DNA from 2 places in the Streptomyces sp. NPDC060184 genome. Region 1 is predicted to be linked to the other one. Evidence: riboswitches for the same ligand, from Rfam matches in the RefSeq annotation. Region 1 holds a riboswitch; the other holds the start of a gene.
What was found. A riboswitch is a leader RNA that binds a small molecule or an ion and turns the genes downstream of it on or off. The one in region 1 is predicted to bind ZMP and ZTP.
Positions count from the first base shown of each region.

Region 1 (11,950 bases):
AGGCCTTGAGTGCGTCCCCGGTCAGCGCGCCCACGGTCGTGCCGATGCGGCGCAGCGTCTCCGTCACCGTGCACGGCTCGGCGCCGCCCAGCTTCCCGGCCTCCTCGGCGATCCGCGCGTCGACGGCCGCGGCCACCTTCCCGGCGGCGGCCGAGTCCGGGAACGTCCGCTGGAGCTCGGCGAGTTCGGTGCCCTCGGAGGCGGAAGCGGCGTCGGTGCCGAGCTTCGACATCCCGCACGCGTACAGGGACTCGGACAGCGGCTCGTCGGGCCACTGCGCGAGACTGCCCAGCAGTTCGGCGTCCGCGCCCCTCGGCAGGGTGCGCAGATGGCGCAGCGGTTCCAGCGCCCCGCAGAAGTCCTTCGCGGTGTACGGGGCGGAGACCGCCGCGTAGTAGGCCTTCAGCCGGTCCGGCACCCGCTTTCCGGCACGCGAGTCCGGGTGCTTGAGGCCGAGGTCGCGGTAGACGGCGTACGCCGAGGCGTACTTCGCCTTCGCCGTGGTGAACCACTGGCCGTGCGCCGCGGCGACCTCCTGGTCGGCGGTCTCCAGCCGGTCGAGCAGCATCTCCTGCACGGCCTCGTCGCGCGCGGAGCCGTAGAACGCCACCCCGCCCACCGGGACGGCCAGCAGCACCAGCCCGAGCACGGCGGCCACCACCGGCCGCCACGAGCCGGCGACCGGCGTCCGCCGCGCGATCCTCGCCGCGTCGGCGGCGGCCACGACGAGCACCACGAGGTAGAGGACGAGCACGCCGCCCGGCACCCCGTCGGGATCGGCGGGCAGGGCCGTGAGCAGCAGCAGGCCCGTCGCGGCGAGGCAGAGAGCGGCGCGGATCCAGCGGCGGGTGAGGAGATGGCCGAGCCCGAGACCGCTGAGGTCGAGCAACCCGGCCGCGACGGCGCGCAGCCCGGCACCCGGCGGCGGGGGAGAGGACGGGAGAGGGGGCGGCGGCGAGGGAGGCCCCGGCGGGGGCGGCGGCACGGGCGGCGGCCCCGGCGGGGGCGGTGGTACGTTCACCGGCCCGCCCGGTCCGGAGGTCCGGGCGGCCGTCGGCCCCGGTCCCGGCACGGGGCCCGGGCTCGGATCCGGCCCCGGAGCGCCGTCGTACGGATGCGCGCGTCCCTCGTCCGACTCCATACGGTCCCCCCACCGTCGAGCCATTGCGGTTACCTTCTCTCTTTCCCCTTCCTCGCTCGTCCACGCACGAACCGGACGGTTCGTCACGGTCCGGGCACCGCCCCCCGCCGGACGCCCGCCGCCGCGTCGACCGCCGTGTGTCGGCACCGGATCGGGGCCTCGTCGGCAGCGGACCGGCGCCGCGCCGGCATCGGGATCGGGGCAGCGTCAGCGCTTCATCAGGGCGAAGACCCCCCAGCCGAGGTACTCGCGCTCGTACCGGGCGTAGCGGACCGGGTCGGTGGTGAGCTCCGCCCGTACCTGGGCGGCCAGTTCGTCGTCCGGGTTCCGGTCCAGCCAGCTACGGAGATTGAGCCACTGCGCCGCCCGGTACCGGTCCCAGCTGTTCTGGTCCGCCAGCACCATCTCCACTACGTCGTACCCGAGAGCGCCGAACCGCCCCAGCAGCTCGGGCAGCGCCAGGAAGTCGGCCGGGCCGCTCGCGTGGCAGCCCTCGACGGTCTCCTGGTCCGGGGGTTCCCGGCGCCAGTACGGCTCGCCGATCAGCATCAGGCCGCCCGGCCGCAGGCTGCGGGCCAGCAGCTCCACCGTCCCGTCCAGGCCCCCGCCGATCCAGGTCGCCCCGACACAGGCGGCGAGGCCGACGGGCACGTCCGCGACATGCCCGGAGGCGTCCCCGTGCACGAACTCCACCCGGTCCGCCACCCCGAGTTCCGCCGCACGGGCGCGTGCCCCCGCGGTGAAGACGGTGCTGATGTCGACTCCCGTACCGGTGATGTCGTGGTCACGCGCCCAGGTGCACAGCAACTCGCCGCTGCCGCTGGCGAGGTCGAGCGCACGGGTTCCCGGCTCCAGGCGCAGGGCCCGGCCCAGCGTCGCCAAATCCTCGGAGGTGAACGGGTTGTGGATGCGGTGGCTGCTCTCGCGGATGGTGAAGACGCGGGGAAGGTCCACGGGCGGCGGCTCCTCTCTTCTCGGGTGAGGCGGGTACGGAGGCGGCGGGGGTCGTCTCTTCGCGGGCCGAGCCGGTACGGAGGCGGTGGGCCGCCGGGGCGGGGACAGTCCTACGGGCGGCACGCGCCGCGTGTCCACCGGATTTCTCGCCCCCCTGCCCACCGACTCGGCACCGCCCCGGCCCCGTCCCGTCCGTGTTTTCCCGCGCGCGCTCCGGCCCGAGCCGGTAACGTCCTGCGTGCCGCGACTGGCGTGCGCCTCACGGGGCGTTGCGTGGAAACGACCACGAGGGAGCGGCGCGCTCCGGCACGTCCGGAGGACCACCGCCGGAGGGCCGTCCGCCTGGGCATCCGGGTCCATGCCGCACGACGCGGCCGACCCGGGAGAGCCCGATGACCGTACCCGCACTCACATCCGTGACCGCCGTATCCGCACCGCCCTCCGACGGGGCGCCCGCCGCGGCGCCGTCCGCCGCCCGCCCTGCGCTCGCCGCCACCGATCCCGTACTCGCCGGGCTGATCGACGCGGAGGAGCGGCTCCAGGCCGACACCCTGCGGCTGATCCCCAGCGAGAACTACGTCTCGGCCGCCGTGCTGGAGGCGTCCGGCACCGTCCTCCAGAACAAGTACTCCGAGGGCTATCCCGGCCGCCGCTACTACGAGGGCCAGCAGGTCGTCGACCAGGTCGAGAGGCTGGCCGTCGAGCGGGCCAAGGCCCTCTTCGGCATGGAGCACGCCAATGTGCAGCCGTACTCGGGCTCCCCGGCGAACCTCGCCGTCTACCTCGCGTTCTGCGCCCCCGGCGACACCGTCCTCGGCATGGGCCTGCCGATGGGCGGCCACCTCACCCACGGCTGGGGCGTCTCCGCCACCGGCACGTGGTTCCGGGGCGTGGGCTACGGCGTGCGCCGTGACACCGGGCGGGTCGACCTGGACGAGGTGCGCGACCTGGCCCTCGCCGAACGCCCCAAAGTGATCTTCTGTGGCGGTACGGCGGTGCCCCGCACCATCGACTTCGCGGGCTTCGCCGAGATCGCCCGCGAGACCGGTGCGGTGCTGGTCGCCGACGTCGCCCACATCGCCGGGCTGATCGCCGGTGGCGCGCACCCCTCGCCCGCCCCGTACGCCGACGTCGTCTCCACCACCACGCACAAGACGCTGCGCGGGCCGCGCGGCGCGATGCTGCTCAGCACGGCCGAGCACGCCCGCGCCCTCGACCGGGCGGTGTTCCCGGGGCTCCAGGGCGGTCCGCACAACCAGACCACGGCCGCCATCGCGGTCGCGCTCGGCGAGGCCGCGCGGCCGGACTTCGCCGGCTACGCCCACCAGGTGGTCGCCAACGCCCGTCTCCTCGGCGAGGAACTGGCCGGGCGGGGCTTCGACCTCGTCTCCGGCGGCACCGACAACCACCTGCTGCTGATCGACCTCAGCGGCAAGGACGTGCCGGGCAAGGCCGCGGCCAAGGCGCTGGACCGCGCGGGCATCGTGGTGAACTACAACTCCGTGCCGTACGACACCCGCAAGCCCTTCGACCCGTCCGGCATCCGCATCGGCACCCCGGCGCTCACCACGCGCGGTGTTCCGGCCTCCGCGATGGCGGACGTGGCGGCCTGGATCGACACCGTGGTCGACGCGGCGCGCACCGGCGACGAGAGCGTGGTCGCCCGGGTCCGCGGCGAGGTCAAGGAGCTGATGGACGCCCACCCGGCCCCCGGCCTGCCGCTCGCCTGACCCCGCGGTGCGCGGAGACGGTACGCGGGCCCCGACGGGTCCTCGTACCGCCTCCGCCCCACCGGCCGGAAAATCGGTTCGCCCCTCCGCTTGCCGAAACAGCGTCTCTGCGGCCAATGTCCTCGCAGGCACGAGCCGTCCAGAAAAGAGACACATCATGCACACGCATCACGGCGACGTCATCGCCGCCGCCCCCGCCGGGCACGCCCCCGCCCCCGCCGGGCGCTGCCCGTTCCGGCTCGACCCCTCCGGTACGGACATCCAGGGCGAGGCCGCCCGTGTCCGCGCGGGCGGACCGGCCACCCGGATCGAACTGCCGGAAGGCGTCCCCGCCTGGGCCGTCGCCGACCCCGCCGTCATCACCCGGCTGCTCACCTCCCCGGACGTCTCCAAGGACGCCGCCCAGCACTGGCCCGCCTGGATCGACGGCGAGGTCGGGCCCGACTGGTCGATGGCCCTGTGGGTCTCCATACGCAGCATGTTCACGGCGTACGGCCCCGCCCACACTCGGCTGCGGAAGCTCGTCTCCGGCGCCTTCACCGCCCACCGCACCAAGGCCCTGGCCCCCGTCGTCACCCGCATCGCCGAGGAACTGCTCGACGAGATCGAGGCGTTGCCCGCGGGCGAACCGGTGGACCTGCGCGCCCGGTACGCCGGACCGCTGCCCGCCCGCGTCATCTGCGAGCTGTTCGGCGTACCGCTGGCCAGCCGTGACCGGCTCTGCACCCTGTTCGACGCCCTGTTCAGCACCGCGACCCCGGCCGAGGAAGTGCGCGTCCACGCCGGGGAGCTGTACGGCATCCTCCACGGACTCGTCGCCCTCAAGCGGGAGACCCCCGGCGACGACCTCACCAGCGCCCTGATCGCCATCCAGCGCGGGCAACTCGCCTCCGGCGAACCGGACCCCCTGGAGGACCAGGAACTGCTCGACACCCTCGTCCACTTCCTGTCGGCCGGGTACGAGACCACCATCAACCTCATCGACCACGCCACGCACGCCCTGCTCACCCACCCCGACCAGCTCGAACTGATCCGCACCGGCAAGGCGGAGTGGTCCGACGCGATCGAGGAGACCCTGCGCTGGGAACCGGCCGCGGCCAACCTCATGCTCCGGTACGCCGTCGAGGACATCGACCTCGGCGACGTGGTCGTGCCGAAGGGCGACGCCCTCGTCATGTCCGTCGCCGGGGCGGGCCGCGACGAGGGCCTGCACGGGCCGGACGCCGACCGGTTCGACCTCACCCGGCCGACCCGCCGCGACCATCTCGCCTTCGGACACGGCGTCCACCACTGCCTCGGGGCGCCCCTCGCCCGGATGGAGGGGGTCACCGCGCTCTCCGCGCTCTTCGCCCGCTTCCCCGGACTGACGCTCGCCGTCCCGTCCTCCTCGCTGCGCCCGGTGAAGTCCTTCATCTCCAACGGCCACCAGGAACTCCCCGTCCTGCGGCACGGCGGGCACGGGCACGCCTGATCCGTGCGGGGAACGTCCCCGGACAAAGGCCTCGCCCCCCGGGCCCGACCAGCCCCGGAAGCCGGTGGCGTACGGACCGCGGACTCCGTCCGCCCGCACGTCCGCCACCGGCCCCGGAGCCTCACCCGGCCTGGGCGACGGGCGCGGCCACTCCTTCCACCAGGCTGCGGAACACGACCTCCCCGTGCTGCGTCCCGGTCACCTCCACCGCGATCCTCTCCGGAGCGCCCGGAGCGCCCGGAGCGCCGTCCGAGCCAGGGGTCCGGCCCAAGGGCGCCCTGGGCGCGGGCACTTCGCGGGCGTCGATCCAGCACGGCGCGTCGAACTCCACGTACCGGGACGTCCGCATGTCGGTGGTGAGCGGGGACCACGACCGGCTTCCCGTACCCGCGACGACGGCGTGCGCGGCCTGCTGGCTCGCCTCCATGATCACGAGCCCCGGCACGTGGTCGACGGGGTGGTCCATCAGCGCCGGATTGCCGGTGTCGGCGATCAGTTCCCAGCGGTGGGGGTGGTCCGAAGCGCCGAGCACCACCTCGTCCGCCGCCCGCCGCCCGGCCGGTGCCGCGCCGACCGGCGCCGGCATGGCCCCGGGCCGCGCGGTCAGGTGCGAGCCGCGCAGCCGCCGGTAGACCCGGTCGGACACCCAGGAGAACCCGGACTCGCTCCTGACGAAGACGGACCCGTGCTGCTCCAGGGTGATGGCTATGCGGATACCGTTGCGCCCCGTCCAGGTGCAGACCGCCTCCGCGCGGATCGGCGACAGGTCGGTCGACCGGCGCGGATCGGCGGAGTAGGACATCCCGCTCATGAGGAACTGGTGCGCGGAGCTGATCTTGAACTCGGTGTGTGCGAGGCTGAGTCCGATCTGCCTCAGTGTCTGCGCGATCAGCATGTGGTGGTGCACACTGCCGAGTGCGGGTTCGAAGAAGACGTGCCGGCCGGCCCAGTCGATGTCGAGTGCGTAACTGTTCTCTGCGATCCGGTGGTAGTCGCGGATCAGCACGTCGTCCGGATGGACGCGGTGGGCGTCCGCCGGGCGGACCGAGGGCACGGTGTCCGGTACGCCCCCTCCGGGCGCCGGGACCGAGGCGGTGGCGTCCGTCCTGAACTCGGGGACGGACGGGGCGTGATGGTGCTTGACGGTGTGGTGCATGTGCTCCCCCCAGGGATGAATGCGCACGTGATCAGTGGTGGTCGAGCGCGAAAACGGAGCAGTTCGGTGCGTCCTCAAAGGGGCGGACCGTACGGGCCGTTGAGGGCGGGGAGCGCGGCCGGGAACACGGCCGCCGGCGCCGCCTCAACTGGAGGCCGCCGGGAACGGTGCCATAGAATACGGACCAGCCGGTTTCTTGAGGGGAACGTGCCGGAGACACTGAGCCCCGTCAGGCGCATCGTCAGGAGATCTCGAATGGCACGGCAGGAGCGCGCGATCAGGACGCGCAACGCAGTACTGACAGCCGCCGCAGCGGTCTTCGCGGAGCGCGGCTACGAGGCCGCGACGATTCAGGAGATTCTGGAGCGGGCCGCGGTGACCAAGGGTGCGCTGTACTTCCACTTCCCCTCCAAGGAAGACTTGGCACGAGGCGTTCTGGACCATGCGGTGACCGAGCCGCCGCCCGAACAACCACTCAAGATGCAGTCGTTCGTCGACATGGGGCTGATCCTCGCGCACCGGCTGCCGAGAGAGCCACTGTTGCGGGGCGCCGCACGGATTGCAGCCGATCAGAGCAACCAGCGCTTCTTCGGGAAGCCTTGGCACGACTGGGTGCAGTTGACCAGTCAGCAGATCACCGCAGCTCAGGGGCAGGGCGAGGTGCTCCCGCACGTCGATCCCGTGCGGACCGCCCAGACGATGGTCGGCTCCTTCACCGGCATCCAGCTGATGTCGCAGGCGGCCACCGAGATGGCCGACTTCGAGGAGCGCATCTCTCTTCTGTACGACCTGGTGCTGCCCAGCATCGCGGTGCCCGGCGTCCTCGGACGGCTGGACACCTCGCCCCAGCGCGGCGCCCGCGCCTTCGCGGAGGCCCGCGCTTCGGCCGAGGACCACGACCCCGCGGATTCCGGACCGCCGGACGTCTTCGACGTGGGGCGCCCGGCGGTCCGGACGGCCTGACCCGGCCCGGCGCCCCCGCGTACGTCCTGCCCGTCGTCGGGGCGGACGGCGCTCCTTCCACCACACGCTTCGGTCCGGCGTGCCCGGGTACCCGGAGTGGCGGCACACTCGCGCCCCGGCAACCATGGGCAGGTCGAACGGAGAACGCAGATGACCGACCGCAGGCCAGAAGGACCCGCGTACACCGGCGCCTCGGGAAGCCCGCCGCCCGTACCCGCCGACATGCCCGACCAGCAGGTGCAGGAGGGCGAGGACGCCCTGGACGTCCCCCCGCCGCCCTGGGCGGACCAGCGGCAGGACGACCCCGACGGCGCCGACCCCGACGGCGCCGACCCCGACGGCGCCGACCCCGACGAGGCCGGTGCGGGTGCCCGCGCGGCGCGCAACGCGGGCGTCCACCCGGACCACCCGACCCCCGACGAGTCGACCGGCTGAGCGGCGGCCCGCGGAAAACCGATGGAGCTCCCCGTGCTCCCGTGGCAGGCTCGCGCGCCGGCACCGGGACCGTCACGAGCGGGACGGCGGCATCCGGTGCCCGGTGGAACGACGAGCTTCCGGGAGGACCCCTTGACAGCGATCAGGCAGTTCCAGGTCACCTTCGACTGCGCGGACCCCGCACGCGTCGCCCGCTTCTGGTGCGAGGTGCTCGGGTACGTCGTACCGCCGCCCCCGGAGGGGTTCGGCACCTGGGAGGAGTACGACCGTTCGCTGCCGCCCGAGCGCCGGGGCGCGTCCTTCGTCTGCGTGGACCCCACCGGGGTGGGACCGCGGATGTACTTCCAGCGGGTGCCCGAGGGCAAGGCCGTCAAGAACAGGGTGCACCTCGACGTACGGGTCGGCACGGGGCTGGTGGGCGACGAGCGGCTGGCCGCGCTCGAAGCCGAGTGCGCACGGCTGGTCGCGCTCGGCGCGGTCTGCGTGCAGGTCCTGCGGGCCGACGGGTTCGACGAGTCCTGCATCCCGATGCTGGACATCGAGGGCAACGAGTTCTGCCTCGACTGAGGACCGTCGCGCCGCGGGGACGCGACCGCGAGCCGCGGCGCGACGAGAGGACGAGAGACCCAACGAGAAAACGAGAAAGGGCCCGATCGGCGTTTCCGCTGATCGGGCCCTCTGTCCGGAAGTGCCCCCGGCAGGATTCGAACCTGCGCACCCGGCTCCGGAGGCCGATGCTCTATCCCCTGAGCTACGGGGGCGTATCGCGGTGTTGCTCTGCGACGGGTGAAACACTACCAGCTCCGCAGGGGTGTCCGTGAACGGGTTTGTCCGCGGCGCCGGGCGCCGCGCGTACGCCGGGCGGCGGGGCCGGTGCGGCCCCCCGGAGCGGAAGTGGGCAAAACCCGGACGCGGCCCCGGGGGCGCACCTACTCTCGAAACGTGTCAGGGGCGTACGGCCGCGTGCTTGTTGTGGACGACAACAAGGTCATCCGGCATCTGATCAGGGTCAACCTGGAGCTTGAGGGCTTCGAGGTCGTGACCGCGGCCGACGGTGTCGAGTGCCTGGACGTCGTGCACCGTGTGCGGCCCGACGTGATCACCCTCGACGTCATGATGCCCCGGCTCGACGGCCCCCGGACCGCCGCACGCCTCCGCGAGGACCCCCGCACCCGTGCCATTCCGGTCGCGATCATCAGCGCCTGTACCCCGTACGAGGCGGATCGGGGCGTCGCCGCCGGGGTGGAGGCGTTCCTGGCGAAGCCGTTCGAGCCCAGCGAGCTGGTGCGGCTGGTGCGCCGCCTCGCACTGCCGGAGGAGCCCGCGGCGATGGACGGCGGTCTCGGCGCCGGCCGGGCGGGCAGCGCCGCGCGCTGAGCCCCGCCCGGGACACCGTGCGCCCCGGCAGCCGCCCTGGGGCCCCGGCGACTGCCCGCATGGCGAAACGCGGTCGCGGAGGGCCCCCCTTCCTCCCCTAGGCTGGTCCCGTGACCCCCGCCGACCTCTCCAGGACCGTGCTGCACGCCGTGCGCCGCGCGGTGGACGAGGACGCCCTGCGAGTGGCCGTGCCCGCGCGCGTACGGGTGGAGCGGACGCGCCCCGGCGGCAGCGGGGACTACGCCTGCGCCGTCGCGCTCCAGCTCGCCCGTCCGGCGGCGCTGCCCGCGCACGAGGTCGCCCGCATCCTCAAGGACCGCATCGCGGCCGAACCCGGGATCGGGCGGGTCGAGATCACCGGGCCCGGATTCCTCAACCTCACGCTCGACGCCTCCGCCGACGGAGCCGCCCGGACCGCCCTCGTGCGCGAGGTGGCGGCGCGCGGCGCGGCGTACGGCCACGGGACGGCGCTGAGCGGCCGGACGCCGCTGCTGCCCTACGCGGCCGAGGTCCGGGCCGCCGTCACCGCCGACGCCGTCGCCGCCCTGCTGCGGTCCCAGGGCGCCGCCCCGCGCACCGTCCCGACCGGACCGGCCGACCCGGCGTGGAGCGGCCTCGGGGTCGTCGTCGGCACGGATTCCGGTACGGGCTCCGGGCCCGGGGACGGTGCGGCCGGAACGATTCGGCCCGTGCCCGCCGGGATGCCCGCCACAGACCTCCTCGTACGCCTCGGGCCCGACGCCGCCCGCTGGGGGCTGCTGCGGGCCGCCGGGCACGACCGGGCCGTGCTCGACGGCGGACTGCTCGTCCAGACCGCCGCAAACCCGCTCTTCCTGGTCCGCTACGCCCACTCCCGCGCCCGCGCCGTCACGCGGGCCGCCCGCGCCCTCGGCCTCCGGCCCACCCCGGACGCGTACGACGACGGCGCCCGGGACGCGTACGACGACGGCGCCCGCGGCGGCACGGCCCGGCGCCACGGCGCCGCACCGGGCCGCACCGTCGCGCCCCACGCCGCCCCCTTCGGGGAGCCCGCCGCCCTCGCGCTGGCCGCCCTCCTCGCCGACCATCCGGCGGTCCTGGAGGCCGCCGCCCGGCACCGCGCGCCCGACCGGCTCGCCCGCCACCTCGAAGCCGTCGCGCACGCCTTCTTCGACTTCCACGACGCCTGCCCCCCGCTCCCCGCCGGCGACGAGAAACCCTCGGCCGCCCACCGCTCCCGGCCGGCCCTCGCCGAAGCCACCGGGACGGTGCTGGCCGGCGGCCTGTCCCTGCTCGGTATCAGCGCGCCCGAACACCTTTGAGAGACCCGAGAGAGTCATACGATGAGCCGTTCCGCCCACCCCGCCGGACCCCGTCACGCCGATGTCGTCCCCGAGGGCCACTACGCGGCCCCGCCCGCCGACCTGAACCTCCTCGACGAGAAGGTCTGGTCGCGCACCGTCACCCGTGACGCGGACGGCGCCCTCACCGTCGGCGGCATCGAAGTCGCCCGGCTCGCCGAGGAGTTCGGCACCCCGGCGTACTTCCTGGACGAGGCCGACTTCCGGGCCCGCTGCCGCGCCTGGTCCGACGCCTTCGGGCCCGACGCCGACGTCTACTACGCGGGCAAGGCGTTCCTCTCCCGCGCGATCGTGCGCTGGCTCCGCGAGGAGGGCCTCAACCTCGACGTCTGCTCCGGCGGCGAGCTGACCACCGCGCTCGACGCCGGGATGCCCGCAGAGCGCATCGCCTTCCACGGCAACAACAAGACGGTCGCCGAGATCGAGCGGGCCGTGGAGGCCGGTGTCGGCCGGATCGTCCTCGACTCCTTCCAGGAGATCGTCCGCGTCGCCCACGTCGCCCAGCGGCTCGGCAAGCGCCAGCAAGTCCAGATCCGGCTCACCGTGGGCGTGGAGGCGCACACCCACGAGTTCATCGCCACCGCGCACGAGGACCAGAAGTTCGGCATCGCGCTCGCCGGCGGCCTGGCCGCCGAGGCGGTCCGCCGCGCCCTCGCCCTGGACGGCCTGGAGCTCACCGGCATCCACTCGCACATCGGTTCGCAGATCTTCGACATGGCCGGCTTCGAGGTCTCCGCCCGCCGCGTGGTGCAGCTCCTCGCCGAGGTGCGCGACGAGCACGGCGTCGAGCTCGCCGAGATCGACCTCGGCGGCGGTCTGGGCATCGCCTACACCTCCGACGACGACCCGCGCGAGCCGCACGAGATCGCCAAGGCGCTCGGCGACATCGTCACCCGCGAGTGCGAGGCGTCCGGCCTCGCCACCCCCCGGATCTCCGTCGAGCCGGGCCGCGCCATCGTCGGCCCCACCGCCTTCACCCTGTACGAGGTCGGCACCATCAAGCCGCTCGAAGGGCTGCGCACGTACGTCAGCGTCGACGGCGGGATGTCCGACAACATCCGGACCGCCCTGTACGACGCCGAGTACAGCGTCGCGCTCGTCTCGCGCACCTCGGACGCCGAACCGATGCTGGTCCGGGTCGTCGGCAAGCACTGCGAGAGCGGCGACATCGTGGTGAAGGACGCGTTCCTCCCCGCCGACCTCGCGCCCGGCGACCTGATCGCCGTACCGGCCACCGGGGCGTACTGCCGATCGATGGCGAGCAACTACAACCACGCGCTCCGCCCGCCCGTCGTCGCCGTGCGCGACGGAGAGGCGCGCGTCATCGTCAGGCGCGAGACGGAGGAAGATCTCCTGCGTCTCGATGTCGGCTGATGAAATAGA
Region 1 covers NZ_JBHWYX010000032.1:80,412-92,361, reverse strand. Annotated here, with positions in the region: gene ACFWEE_RS21660 (hypothetical protein) at 1-1,141, opposite strand, end outside; gene ACFWEE_RS21655 (SAM-dependent methyltransferase) at 1,349-2,095, opposite strand; ZMP/ZTP riboswitch at 2,329-2,450, shown strand; gene glyA (serine hydroxymethyltransferase) at 2,488-3,825, shown strand; gene ACFWEE_RS21645 (cytochrome P450) at 3,983-5,296, shown strand; gene ACFWEE_RS21640 (ScbA/BarX family gamma-butyrolactone biosynthesis protein) at 5,418-6,452, opposite strand; gene ACFWEE_RS21635 (ScbR family autoregulator-binding transcription factor) at 6,708-7,415, shown strand; gene ACFWEE_RS21630 (hypothetical protein) at 7,566-7,850, shown strand; gene ACFWEE_RS21625 (VOC family protein) at 7,983-8,417, shown strand; tRNA gene ACFWEE_RS21620 (tRNA-Arg) at 8,540-8,611, opposite strand; gene ACFWEE_RS21615 (response regulator) at 8,745-9,227, shown strand; gene nrtL (ArgS-related anticodon-binding protein NrtL) at 9,338-10,528, shown strand; gene lysA (diaminopimelate decarboxylase) at 10,550-11,941, shown strand.

Region 2 (11,950 bases), on a different contig from region 1:
CCACCAGGGCGAGCCGGCCGGTCCCCGGGCGCATCGCGCGCCACGCCTCCAGCAGGACGTCCTGGCCCTTCTGCCGGCAGAGGCGGCCGATGCAGACCAGCAGGGGCGGCCCGTCGGGGAGGCCGAGGGCGGTGCGGGCGGCGGCCCGTTCCCGGAGCCCGGCCGGCCGGAAGTGGCCGAGATCGATGCCGTTGTGGATCACCGACCAGCGGGCCGCGATGCCCGCGCGTTCGCCCGCCCGGCGTTCGCAATCGCTGACGCAGAGCACCCGGTCCGCCCAACGTGCCCCGAAACGCTCCCACTTCATCGCGGAGGCCGCGGTACCACCGCCTACCGCCTCGAACGACCAGGCGTGCGGCTGGAACACTGTCGGAATCCGGCCACGTACCGCCATCCGGCCCGCGAGACCGGCTTTCGCGCTGTGCGCGTGCACCACCTGCGGGCGGTGCTCCCGGACCAGGGACCGGGCTCCGGCGATCTCGCGGGCCAGCCCGAGGCCGGGGTCGCGTACGGCCCGCCAGCCGTGGACCTCCGCCCCCGTGGCGGACGCCAGCGCGGCCAGCGGACCGTTCGGCGGGCACCCGACGACGGGCCGAAGTCCGGCGCGGACCTGCGCCCGCACGAGATCGGCGACGACCCGGGCGACACCGCCCTCCACAGGCTGAACGAGATGAAGAATCTTCAACAGAATTGCTCCGGGGTGACGTTCTCGCGGCGCCTTCGGCGGTTTTCGTACCCACCCTCCGCACGACCGGTCGAAAGAGCCGGATGCCGACCGAGGAGGTGTGCACATGCGTTCTGTTCGGTTTCCGGTGAGCGGTGCTGAGCGCTCACCCTTCCGGGCAGGTTTGTTCGTTTCGCGCTTTCGCGCGAGAGTGGAAAATGAGTTAAACCGAACTGCACTTTGACAGACAGTCAGCCGGAATGTGTGGATGACTCGCGCGTGCGACCGGCCGTGCCGGACCCGAATGCCGCACGTCGCGGACCTGTTCGCATGCTCCGGGCGCGCCAGGGGCCCGCGCGTGAGGAAACGTTCCGGCGGAAGTGCGGAAGTGCGGAAGTGCGGAAGTGCGGGGGCACGGGGGTACGGGGGTGTGGAGTGCGGGAGATGCTTTCTGACCCTTCGCCGTTGAGTGCTCCGCTTGTCCGTCCGGTCCGCCCGTGCAGGACCTTCCGTGCGTAAAGCCTTTTCCGTGAGAGAGAACACGGGAAGGGGTGCGCACGGGACGCCGTTCGCGTGCGCGGTGGTGGCCGCCCGGCGTTCCGCGAAACCGGTCCATTCGGCCGAACGGACCGGCCACCGGTCCGAGAAGAGCGCTTTTCCGATTCCGCCGTTCACGACGGGGTACCGGCCCCGGCGGAACCGGAGGGAGCCCGGCCGCGTCGTCCTCCGGTGCGACCCGGTACCGGAGGACGGCGTCGTACGCCGGACCGGCCACCCCGTGGGGGCCCAGGGCTCCGGCGATGCCGTACGGACCGAGGAGAGCGATGCAACCGGCAGAGACCCCCGCACCCGCGCCCCCGGGCGTCTTGCCGGCCGTACCGTCCGCCCCGGCCCCCCGGAGGTGGCACCGCTCCGGGCGGGGGAAGACGGGCGCCGCGCTCGCCGCGGTGGTCGCCGCCCTGCTCGCCGCGCCCCGGCTGGTCCCCAACACCCCCGGCCGACTGGGCAGCCTGCTGGAGACCCTGCTGCCCTGGCTCGGCCTCGCGGTGCCGGTACTGCTCTGCGCCGGCCTGCTGCGCAGAGCACCGGTGGCCGTGGTGGCCGCGCTGCTGCCCGCCCTCGTCTGGGGCGTCCGGTTCGGCGGCCTCTGCCTCACGGGGGTGGACGACTCCGGCGGCCTGGTCGTGGTCCAGCACAACGTCAGCGACGAGAACGCCGACCCGGCGGGGACGGCGGCGGCCCTGAACCGGAGCGGGGCGCGGATCGTCGCGCTGGAGGAACTCACCGAGCAGGCCCTGCCCGTGTACGCGCGGGCCCTCGCGTCGCGCTTCCCCTACCACGGAGCGAGCGGCACCGTGGGGCTCTGGTCGGCCTACCCCCTGACCGACGTGCGCCCCGTGGACATCCGGCCGCACGACATCGCCGAGGGCTGGAACCGGGGCCTGCGGGCCACCGCGCACACCCCGGACGGCGACCTCGCCGTGTACGTCGCCCACCTGCCATCCATCCGCCTGGGCGCGACCGGCCTGCGCTCCGGCCCCCGGGACGAGAGCGCCGCGCTCCTCGCCACCGTCGTCCGGCACGAACCGCTGGAGCGGGTCCTGCTGCTCGGCGACCTCAACAGCACCGTGGACGACCGGGGACTGGGCCCGCTCCGCGCACACCTGGACGCCCCTGGCTCCGGAGCCGCGTTCAGCTGGCCCGCCTCCTTCCCGGTGGCCCGTATCGACCAGGTCCTCGCGCGGTCCGTCCGCGTCACCGGCATCCGGACCCTTCCCGCGACCGGCAGCGACCACCTGCCCGTGGCCGCGTACGTCGACCTCGGGGGCGCCGGGTAGAGCGCCGACCTCGCTGAGTACACGGTCGCGTCCGGCTGAGTACTCCTGCGCATCCCAGGGCCCGGCGCCGCTGGTCGGATGGGACCATGCCCACCGAACCGCACCCCCGCCCCCGTGTCCGCATCCGCCACGTCACCGTGGCCGGTTCCGCCCTGGCCGGGGCTCTCCTCCCGCTCGTCGCCGGAGTCCTGCTGGCGAAGGCGGCGGCGGGCGATCCGATGACCTCGGTGAACGCCCTGCTCACCCGTACCGGACCCGGCAGCCCGGTGCCGCCCTCGCAGTGGCGCGGCTGCGGCCGTGCGGTGCTGCGCCGGAGCGGGGAGGGCCGCGCGGTGAGCGGTGCCGCCCGGCTCGTACGCGGGGTGCGGGCCGGACGCGGGTGACGCGGGGCGAACGGCTCGCCGGGCCGGGGACGGTCCCGGCGTGCCTGGACGAGGCGTTCCGGGCGCCGACCGTGGCCGAACGCCGGCGGTTCCCCCGGATCCTCGCCAAGCTGCCGGCCCGCTCTCGCCGGTCCGGAGGAAGCGGTCGACCGGGACCGGGGACGTGGGGCGACCTCATCGTCTAGGGTGACGAGCGGGCCGTGACTGGCGTTCAGGTGGGGTACCACCGGGGAGCGGCCTGACATCATGTCGCCGCCGTACGCCTGGGCACTCCACCGTGAAGCTCAGGAGCAGCACGTGGCCCGGACACAGACAGCCCGCCTCATGGACGGCACCACCCTCGCCCGGCGTACCGTCGAGGAGGCCTCGGCCTCGGCGGCCTCCATCCGGCGGCGGACGGGGACGGCACCGTGCCTCGCGACGGTACTCGTCGGCGAGGACCCCGCGTCGGTGACCTACGTACGGATGAAGCGCGCCCGGTGCGAGAAGGCCGGCATCGAGTCACGGCATGTGGCCCTGCCCGCCTCGATCTCCACGGCCGGGCTGGTCGAGGCGGTCACGGAGCTCTCCGAGGACCCGGGGGTGCACGGCATCCTCCTGCAGCATCCGGTGGGCCCCCACATCGACGAGCGTGCCGCGTTCGAGGCGATCGCGCCGGAGAAGGACGTCGACGGCGTCACCATGCACTCCTTCGCCGCCATGGGGTTCGGCCTGCCCGGCTTCGTCTCCTGCACCCCCGGCGGCATCATGCGGCTGCTCGACGCGTACGAGGTCGGTCTCGCCGGCAAGCACGCCGTCGTCGTGGGGCGGAGCGCCATCCTCGGCAAGCCGGCCGGCCTGCTGCTGCTCGGCCGGGACGCGACGGTGACGTACTGCCACTCGCGCACCGCCGACCTCTCCTCCCACCTGCGGGAGGCCGATGTGCTGATCGCCGCGGTCGGCAGGCCGCGCTTCATCGCCGGGGCGGACATCAAGCCCGGTGCCGTGGTGATCGACGCGGGGTACAACCCCGGCAACGTCGGCGACGTCGACTTCGAGTCCGCCGCCGAACGGGCCGGGCTGATCACCCCGGTGCCCGGCGGCGTCGGGCCCATGACGATCGCCGTGCTGCTCGACCAGACGGTCCGGGCGGCGACCCACCAGCTGGGCCTGGGCTGACCGGCGGGCTTCCGGGCCGCGCGCCCAAAAGCCCGCCGTCGCACGCCCGGTCACCCCACCGCGTGCGGCGCGGTGTCCGGGCGCTCGAACTGAGTGCGGTACAGCTCCTCGTACCGTCCCCCGGCGGCGAGGAGCTCCTCGTGGGTGCCGCGTTCCACGATCCGCCCCGCCTCGACGACCAGGATCTGGTCGGCCGCGCGCACCGTCGAGAGCCGGTGGGCGATCACCAGCGCCGTCCGGCCCTCCAGGGCTTCGGCCAGCGCCTCCTGGAGCGACGCCTCCGAGGTGGAGTCGAGGTGTGCGGTCGCCTCGTCGAGGATCACCACGCGCTGACGGGCCAGCAGCAGCCGGGCGATGGTCAGCCGCTGCCGTTCGCCGCCCGAGAGCCGGTAGCCGCGCTCCCCGACCACCGTGTCCAGGCCCTCCGGGAGCGAGGCCACCAGACCGTCGAGCCGCGAGCGGCGCAGGGCGTCCCAGATCTCGTCCTCGGTCGCTTCCGGCCGGGCCAGCAGCAGGTTGGCCCGGACCGACTCGTGGAACAGGTGCCCGTCCTGAGTGACCATGCCGATCGTCTCGCGCAGCGAGTCGGCGGTCAGGTCGCGGACGTCCACGCCGTTGAGCCGGACGGCCCCCGCGTCGGCGTCGTACAGCCGGGGGAGCAGCTGCGCGATCGTCGACTTCCCCGCCCCCGACGAGCCGACCAGGGCGACCATCCGGCCCGGCCGCGCCGCGAAGGACACGTCGTGCAGGACCTGGGCGCCGCCGCGGTCGTCGAGCGTGGCGACCGCCTCCAGCGAGGCGAGGGAGACCTTGTCGGCTGAGGGGTAACCGAAGGAGACACCGTCGAACTCCACCGAGACCGGCCCGTCCGGCACCCGCCGCGCGTCCGGCTTCTCGGCGATCAGCGGCTTCAGGTCCAGGATCTCGAAGACGCGCTCGAAGCTGACGAGGGCGCTCATCACCTCCACCCGCGCGCCGGCGAGCGAGGTGAGCGGGGCGTACAGGCGGGTCAGCAGGAGGGCGAGCGAGACGACGGCGCCGGGTTCGAGCGTGCCCTGCTGGGCGTAGTGGCCCCCGAGGCCGTAGACCAGCGCCAGCGCCAGCGCGGAGACCAGGGTGAGGGCGGTGATGAAGCCGGACTGTGCCATGGCCGTCCGGACGCCGATGTCCCGTACCCGCAGGGCCCGGGCGGCGAACTCGGCGGACTCGTCGGCGGGCCGCCCGAACAGCTTGACGAGGGTGGCGCCCGGCGCCGAGAAGCGCTCGGTCATCTGCGTCGCCATCGCCGCGTTGTGCGCGGCGGCCTCCCGTTGCAGCGACGCCATCCGGGCGCCCCGGCGACGGGCCGGTACGACGAACACCGGTAGCAGCACCAGGGCGAGCAGCGTGATCCGCCAGGAGATGCCGAGCATCACGGCGAGCGTCAGGAGCAGCGTCACGACGTTGGCGACCACGCCCGAGAGGGTGTTGCTGAACGCCCGCTGGGCCCCGATGACGTCGCTGTTCAGGCGGCTCACCAGCGCCCCCGTACGCGTACGGGTGAAGAAGGCCACCGGCATCCGCTGGACGTGGTCGAAGACGGCCGTCCGCAGGTCCAGGATGAGCCCTTCGCCCAGGTTGGACGAGAGCCAGCGGGTGAGCAGCCCGAGAGCCGCGTCGGCCACCGCGATGAGCGCGATGAGCAGCGCGAGACGGACGACGGTGTCGCTCCGGCCGCCCCGTACGATCGCGTCGACCACCTTGCCCGCGAGGACCGGTGTGGCCACCGCGAGCAGGGCTCCCGCCACGCTGGCGGCCAGGAACCGCACGAGCCGGCCGCGGTGCGGGCGGGCGAATCCGGCGATGCGGCGCAGGGTCGCCCCGGAGAACGGCCGGCGGTCGCGCTCGGCGTTCATCACACTGTGCAGCGACGACCAGGCGGTGAATTCCATGTCCATGCAGGGGCTCCGGGTTCTTCCGACCGACGGACGGCCCGCGGGGGGCCCGTAGGACAAGAACATAGGACCTCAACCATTATTGAGGTCAACGGGTTTCATCGTCGCGCCCGCCGCCGGGCCCTGTCGCGCGGACGCGCCGGGCCCGCTCCGCTCGCACCCCGTTCCGGAAGCGGTCCGCCCGGCGCGGTGCGACGGTGGACACGGTGCCACTCAGGCACCCGAACCGGCGGAGAGGACCACGAGGTGCGTATCGACCTGACGGGCAAGAAGGCCGTCGTCACCGGATCCTCGCAGGGGATCGGCCTCGCCATCGCCTCCGGCCTCGCCGCCGCGGGCGCCTCCGTGGTGCTGACCGGGCGCGACGCAGGCCGGCTGGAGTCGGCGGTGCGGACCCTGCGGGACGGGGTGCCGGACGCGGACGTCGAGACCGTCGCCTGCGACCTGGTCACCGAGGAAGGGGCCGATCGGCTCCAGCGGGCCGTACCCGAAGCGGACGTGCTCGTCAACAACCTCGGCATCTTCGGGGCGCGCCCGCCGCTGGAGATCACCGACGAGGAATGGCGGACGTACTTCGACACGAACGTCCTCAGCGCAGTCCGGCTGATCCGCCGCTATCTGCCCGGGATGACCGGCCGGGGCTGGGGGCGGGTGCAGAACATCGCGAGCGACTCGGCACTCGTCGTCCCCGCCGAGATGATCCACTACGGGATGTCCAAGACCGCGCTGCTCGCGGTCTCCCGGGGCTTCGCCAAGGAGGCGGCGGGAACCGGGGTGACGGTCAACTCGGTGATCGCCGGACCGACCCGTACCGGAGGCGTCGAGAAGTTCGTCTACGAACTCGTGGACAAGGACCTGCCCTGGGACGAGGCGCAGCGCGCGTTCATGCGCCTGCACCGGCCGCAGTCACTGCTCCAGCGCATCGAACCCGAGGAGATCGCCAACCTGGTGGTCTACCTCAGCTCGGCCCAGGCCTCCGCCACCACCGGTGCGGCGGTCCGGGTGGACGGCGGGTACGTCGACTCGATCGTGCCCTGACCGCTGTCGGCCCACGGGCCCGGGAGGGGTACGCGCGGCCGGAGCCGCCTCGGGAGGCTGGCATGATCGGGGTATGGACGAGAGCATCATCGCCGCGTGTGACGGGGCGTCGAAGGGCAACCCCGGGCCTGCCGCCTGGGCGTGGGTGGTCGCGGACGCGGCTGGGCGCCCGCAGCGCTGGGAGGCGGGACCGCTGGGCACCGCCACCAACAACGTCGCCGAGCTGACCGCTCTGCGCTCGCTGCTGGAGTCGACCGACCCCTCGGTGCCGGTCGAGGTGCGCATGGACTCGCAGTACGCGATGAACGCCGTGACCAAGTGGCTGCCGGGCTGGAAGCGCAACGGCTGGAAGACCTCGGGCGGGAAGCCGGTCGCCAACCAGGAGCTGGTCGTCCGCATCGACGAGCTGCTGACCGGCCGCGCGGTGCGTTTCCAGTACGTCCCCGCCCACCAGGTCGGCGGGGACCCGCTCAACGCGCTGGCGGACCAGGCGGCGAGCGAGGCGGCGGTGTCGCAGCTGCCCGCCGGCACGGCCCACGGGACGGCCGCCCTGCCCGAGCCCGCGCCGTCCCGGGCGGTGAAGAGCGCGCCCGGGAAGACGGCGAAGGCCTCCACCGGCACAGCCCGTACGGGGGCGACGATCCGCGCGAAGTTCGCCGGGCGGTGCCGCTGCGGCAAGCCGTACGCGGCCCAGGAGATGATCGCGAAGAACCCGGCGGGCTGGGGCCACCCGGAGTGCCGCACCGAGCCCGCCTGATCCGCCCGACCGCCGGGTGGTGTCCGGCCTGCCCGACCGGACCGCTCGACCCGCCGCGCGTGAACGGGCCGAGTGTTCCGCGGGCCGGCCGCCCGTTCTGCCGACCCGCGCCCGCCGGTCCGGCAGGCGGACCGGATCCGTGTGCCGGACCGTTTTGTCAGCCGGTCACTCCGCGCATTTCGCCTGGTCGGCCGTCGACTTGGTCACGTTCGGCGGCTTCACCGGGGCGGTGAGCAAGACGCCCGCACCCTTGAAGTCCTTTCCGAGGGTGAGCGTCATGGCGGGCATGCCCTGGGCGTTGACGACGCTCTTCCCCGGCTTCATCGCCGATCCGGACAGGCCCATCAGCGCGGCGAGCTTGCGGGCCTGGTCGGCCTGGTCGGGGGCGTACTCCAGCGTCGTCCTCGCGAGCTTCGCCGGGGCGTTGGCCCCGTTCTCGGACTTGGCCACGCCCACTTCGTTCTGCAGCCACTCCACGGTCTTCCCCGCCGAGCCGTCCTCGGCGCCGCCGTTGAGGACCCGTACCCGCACGTCGCCCGCGGCGGACTGGGTGCCCTTCAGGCGGGCGGCGACCGAGGCGGCCTCTTCCTTCTTCTTCTGCTTCACCTCGGTGAGGGAGACGTCGTCGGCGACGGCCTGGAAGACCGGAGGCGCAGCCGCCTCGTTGAGGATCACCGTCACCGGGGGGTGCTCCTCCGGATTGTCGAGCACCGGCACCGTGGTGAAGGAGATGTTCTTCGGGGGGACCTTCTTCAGCTCCAGCGCCATGTCCTTGAGCGTGCTCGGCTTGCCGATGCCGGTGTCCACGGTCAGCGCGTTGGTGGTCGCCTCCGCGAGCTTCACCAGCTTGGTGGGGCTGGTGAGCGTGTCGCTGGAGGACATCTTCCGCATCAGCGAGCCGAGGAACTGCTGCTGCACCCCGATGCGGTCGAGGTCGCCCTTGTTGCCGAAGCTGTGCCGGGTACGGAGGAAGGCCAACGCCTGCTCGCCCTGGATGGTGTGCGTCCCCTTGCCGAGCTTCAGGTGCGAGTCGGGGTCGTCGACGTCCTTGGCGAGGCACACGTCGACCCCCTCGACCGCGGTCGTCAGCGTCTTCACCGCGTTGAAGTCGGCCATCATGAAGTGGTCCACCGTGATGCCGGTGGTCGCCTTGACCGTGCGCATGGTGCAGCCCGCGTCGCGGCCGTCCTGGCCGAGGCTGGTGTTGAAGCGGACGTGCTGCGTCCCGGGCACGATCTTCTCGGTCCCGTCCTCCTGCTTGGTCGGGCAGTCCGGTACGTCGACGATGAGGTCGCGCGGGATGCTCAGCGCGGTCGCGTTCGTCCGGTCCTCGGAGACGTGCAGCAGGATGTTGGTGTCGGCGTGGCCGACGCTCCCGGCGTCGCCGTAGCCCTCGTTGCCGACGCCGGTGCGCTTGTCGGTGCCGATGATCAGTATGTTGAAGGCCTTGTCCTTGCTGAAGCCCGCGGCCCCGGCGTTCCCCACGTCCGTGGTCGTGACGTTGCCCTCGAGGTGCTTGAGGTAGGCGTAGCCGGCGGCCGACACGGCGACCAGGACGAAAGCCATCGTGCCGCCGGTCCAGAGCAGTACGCGCTTGGTCCGCGGCTTCCGCTTGTTCCGCGCCCCCCGGCGCCCCGGCGGTTCGGCGGGCGCCCCCCGGCGTCTGCGGGGCGACGGAAGACCGGCGGGCGACTTGGTACGGCCCGGGGCCGGGGTGTCCAGCTCCGGCCCGGTCCGCGTCCGCCCGGCGCCGCCGCCCTCCCCCCGGACCGGCCCCCGCGGGCTCGGAACACCCGTGCGGCCCGGTTGCGGTGCGGAAGGGGTCAAGCGCAGCTCGTACTCGCCGGTGCTCGGGTTGAGCACCCACTGGTCTGCGGGGTCGATGTCGTCCGCCCGCCCACGGCCTTGCGCGTCCACGGTTGTCCGAATCCTCCGTCGGGGCCACGCGGCGCCTTCCCCCTGAAGGCGCTCGGGTCTCGTACAAGGTGTCACCAGACACATGCCTGCGGGTTCGCCCCCGTGGCCGGTGCACCGGATCGCTCACCCTATCCGCCCGCATCGGCTCTGGGCCAAGGCGGGGAAACTCTTGACGGGCCCGTATCGGGGCAATTCATGTGAAAGCCCCTGATGGATCCTTCTTGTCTTGGCCAGTGCCCTACGCAGAGCGCTGATCCCGGCCGGGCCTCCGCCCCGGACGGCACCGCCCGATCGCGTCCCGCCGGGATGCGGACCGGAGGCGGGGCGTGCAGCGTGGGGGAGTGGTGCAGTCGAGGAGTGTGCTGTGGATCCCCGCCGGCGTCATCGTGCTGGCGGTCGTCGTCGACCTGCTCACCCCGCACGAGGTGACCTCGGCGCCGTTGCTCATCGCCGCACCCGTCTTCGCGGGACCGCTCCTGCGGCCCCGGGGCATCATCCTGACCGGGATCACGGCGATGGCCGTGCACGCGTTCCTCGCCCGCGTCGACGGCACCTTCGGCTGGCGCCGCGGTGTGGCCAACCAGCTCACCCTGGTGGCCGTGACCGTGCTGGCGCTCTTCATCAACCGGAGGCTGGAGCGGCAGTACGCGCACACCCTGCGCGCCAGGCAGGTGGCGGCCGTCGCCCAGCGCGCCGTCCTCCCCGACCCGCCCGAACGGATCGGCTCCCTGAGGGTCGCGGCTCGTTACGTCCCCGCCGAGGACGAGGCCCTCATCGGAGGCGACCTCTACGTCGTCCAGCACACCGCGCACGGCGTCCGCGCCCTGATCGGGGACGTCCGGGGCAAAGGGCTCGGCGCGGTGAGCGCCGTCTGCTCCGACCTCGGCGCCTTCCGGTACGCCGCCGACGAGGCCGAGGACCTCTCCGCCCTGGCCCGCGCCATGGAACGGGCCCTCACCCGGGAGGGCGACCGCCGCGGCGGACTGGAACGGGCCGAAGGGTTCACCACGGGCCTGCTCGCCGAATTCGCCGCCGACCTGTCGTCCGTACGCATCGTCAACCGGGGGCACCCGCCGCCGGTGCTGCTCGACGTGGAGGGCACCGCCACCCTGCTCGAACCCTCCGAGGAGGCGCCCCCGCTGGGGATGGGCGCGCTGCGGGAGTGGACCGCGCCCATCGACACCTTCGCCTTCCCGCCCGGCGCCACCCTGGTCCTCTACACCGACGGCGTCAGTGAGTCCCGGGACAGCGCGGGGACGTTCTACGACGCCGCCCAGCGGCTGCCGGTCCTGGCCCGGCGCCGCATCGCCCTGGGCGACCCGGTCGCACCGGGGCAGATCCTCGACGCGCTGATCCGCGACGTCCGCCGCCACACCGGCGACCGCCCGCAGGACGACCAGGCGCTGCTCGCCCTGCACCGCCCCCCGGAGGCAACTTTTCGGTGGTAGCCGGTTTCGGTCCCCGGCTGTCGGTCACCCGACAACCGGAGACGAAAACACGCAACCGGCCACCGGAAGTGGGAACCATGGAGAACTGGCGCACACGAGCGGCCTGCCGCGAGGAGGACCCGGACCTCTTCTTCCCGATCGGGAGCACCGGGCCCGCACTCGTCCAGACCGAGGACGCCAAGGCGGTCTGCCGCACCTGCCCCGTACGGGAGCAGTGCCTGCGATGGGCCCTCGACAACAACCAGGACGCGGGGGTGTGGGGCGGCCTCGCGGAGGACGAACGCCGCGCGCTCAAGCGCCGCGACCGCCGCAAGGCGGGGCAGCGCGGCTGAGGAACGGGCCGGGGAACGGGGTCGGCGAACGGGCCGGAGGCGCGGGCCGAGGGCCGGGCCGGGGCGGGCTGTTACCGTCCGGATGCCGTGCGCGGACCGCGAGCGGGTACACGATGAGCCATGGACCTCACCGCTTGGCTCGTCATCGGCGCCGTCGTCGCGCTGCTCACCATGGGTGTCGCCGCCGTCCTGCTCGTACGCGTCGTGCGTGCCCGCAGACTCCTCACCGACGCCGGGATCCCGCTCCGGTCCAAGGCCCTGTTCTGGGCCGCGGTGATCTACACGATCTCGCCGGTCGACCTCGTCCCGGACCCCGTCTACCTCGACGACCTCGGCTTCCTCCTCGTCGCCCTCCGCTCCCTGCACTCGGCCGCGAACGCCGCAGGCATCGGGGTACGGGCGCGCGGCGCGGGACGGCGGAGCCATGAGAAGACCCTGCCGAGGGCGACGACCGACGGCGGATGAGCGGTGCGGGAGGAGC
Region 2 covers NZ_JBHWYX010000022.1:52,941-64,890, forward strand. Annotated here, with positions in the region: gene ACFWEE_RS16835 (glycosyltransferase family 4 protein) at 1-658, opposite strand, end outside; gene ACFWEE_RS16840 (endonuclease/exonuclease/phosphatase family protein) at 1,489-2,502, shown strand; gene ACFWEE_RS16845 (hypothetical protein) at 2,589-2,885, shown strand; ZMP/ZTP riboswitch at 3,076-3,161, shown strand; gene ACFWEE_RS16850 (bifunctional 5,10-methylenetetrahydrofolate dehydrogenase/5,10-methenyltetrahydrofolate cyclohydrolase) at 3,210-4,043, shown strand; gene ACFWEE_RS16855 (ABC transporter ATP-binding protein) at 4,094-5,980, opposite strand; gene ACFWEE_RS16860 (SDR family NAD(P)-dependent oxidoreductase) at 6,224-7,015, shown strand; gene ACFWEE_RS16865 (ribonuclease H) at 7,089-7,772, shown strand; gene ACFWEE_RS16870 (LCP family protein) at 7,938-9,689, opposite strand; gene ACFWEE_RS16875 (PP2C family protein-serine/threonine phosphatase) at 10,031-11,137, shown strand; gene ACFWEE_RS16880 (WhiB family transcriptional regulator) at 11,215-11,469, shown strand; gene ACFWEE_RS16885 (YkvA family protein) at 11,590-11,934, shown strand.
Region 2: another riboswitch for ZMP and ZTP. It lies ahead of ACFWEE_RS16850 (bifunctional 5,10-methylenetetrahydrofolate dehydrogenase/5,10-methenyltetrahydrofolate cyclohydrolase); the one in region 1 lies ahead of glyA (serine hydroxymethyltransferase).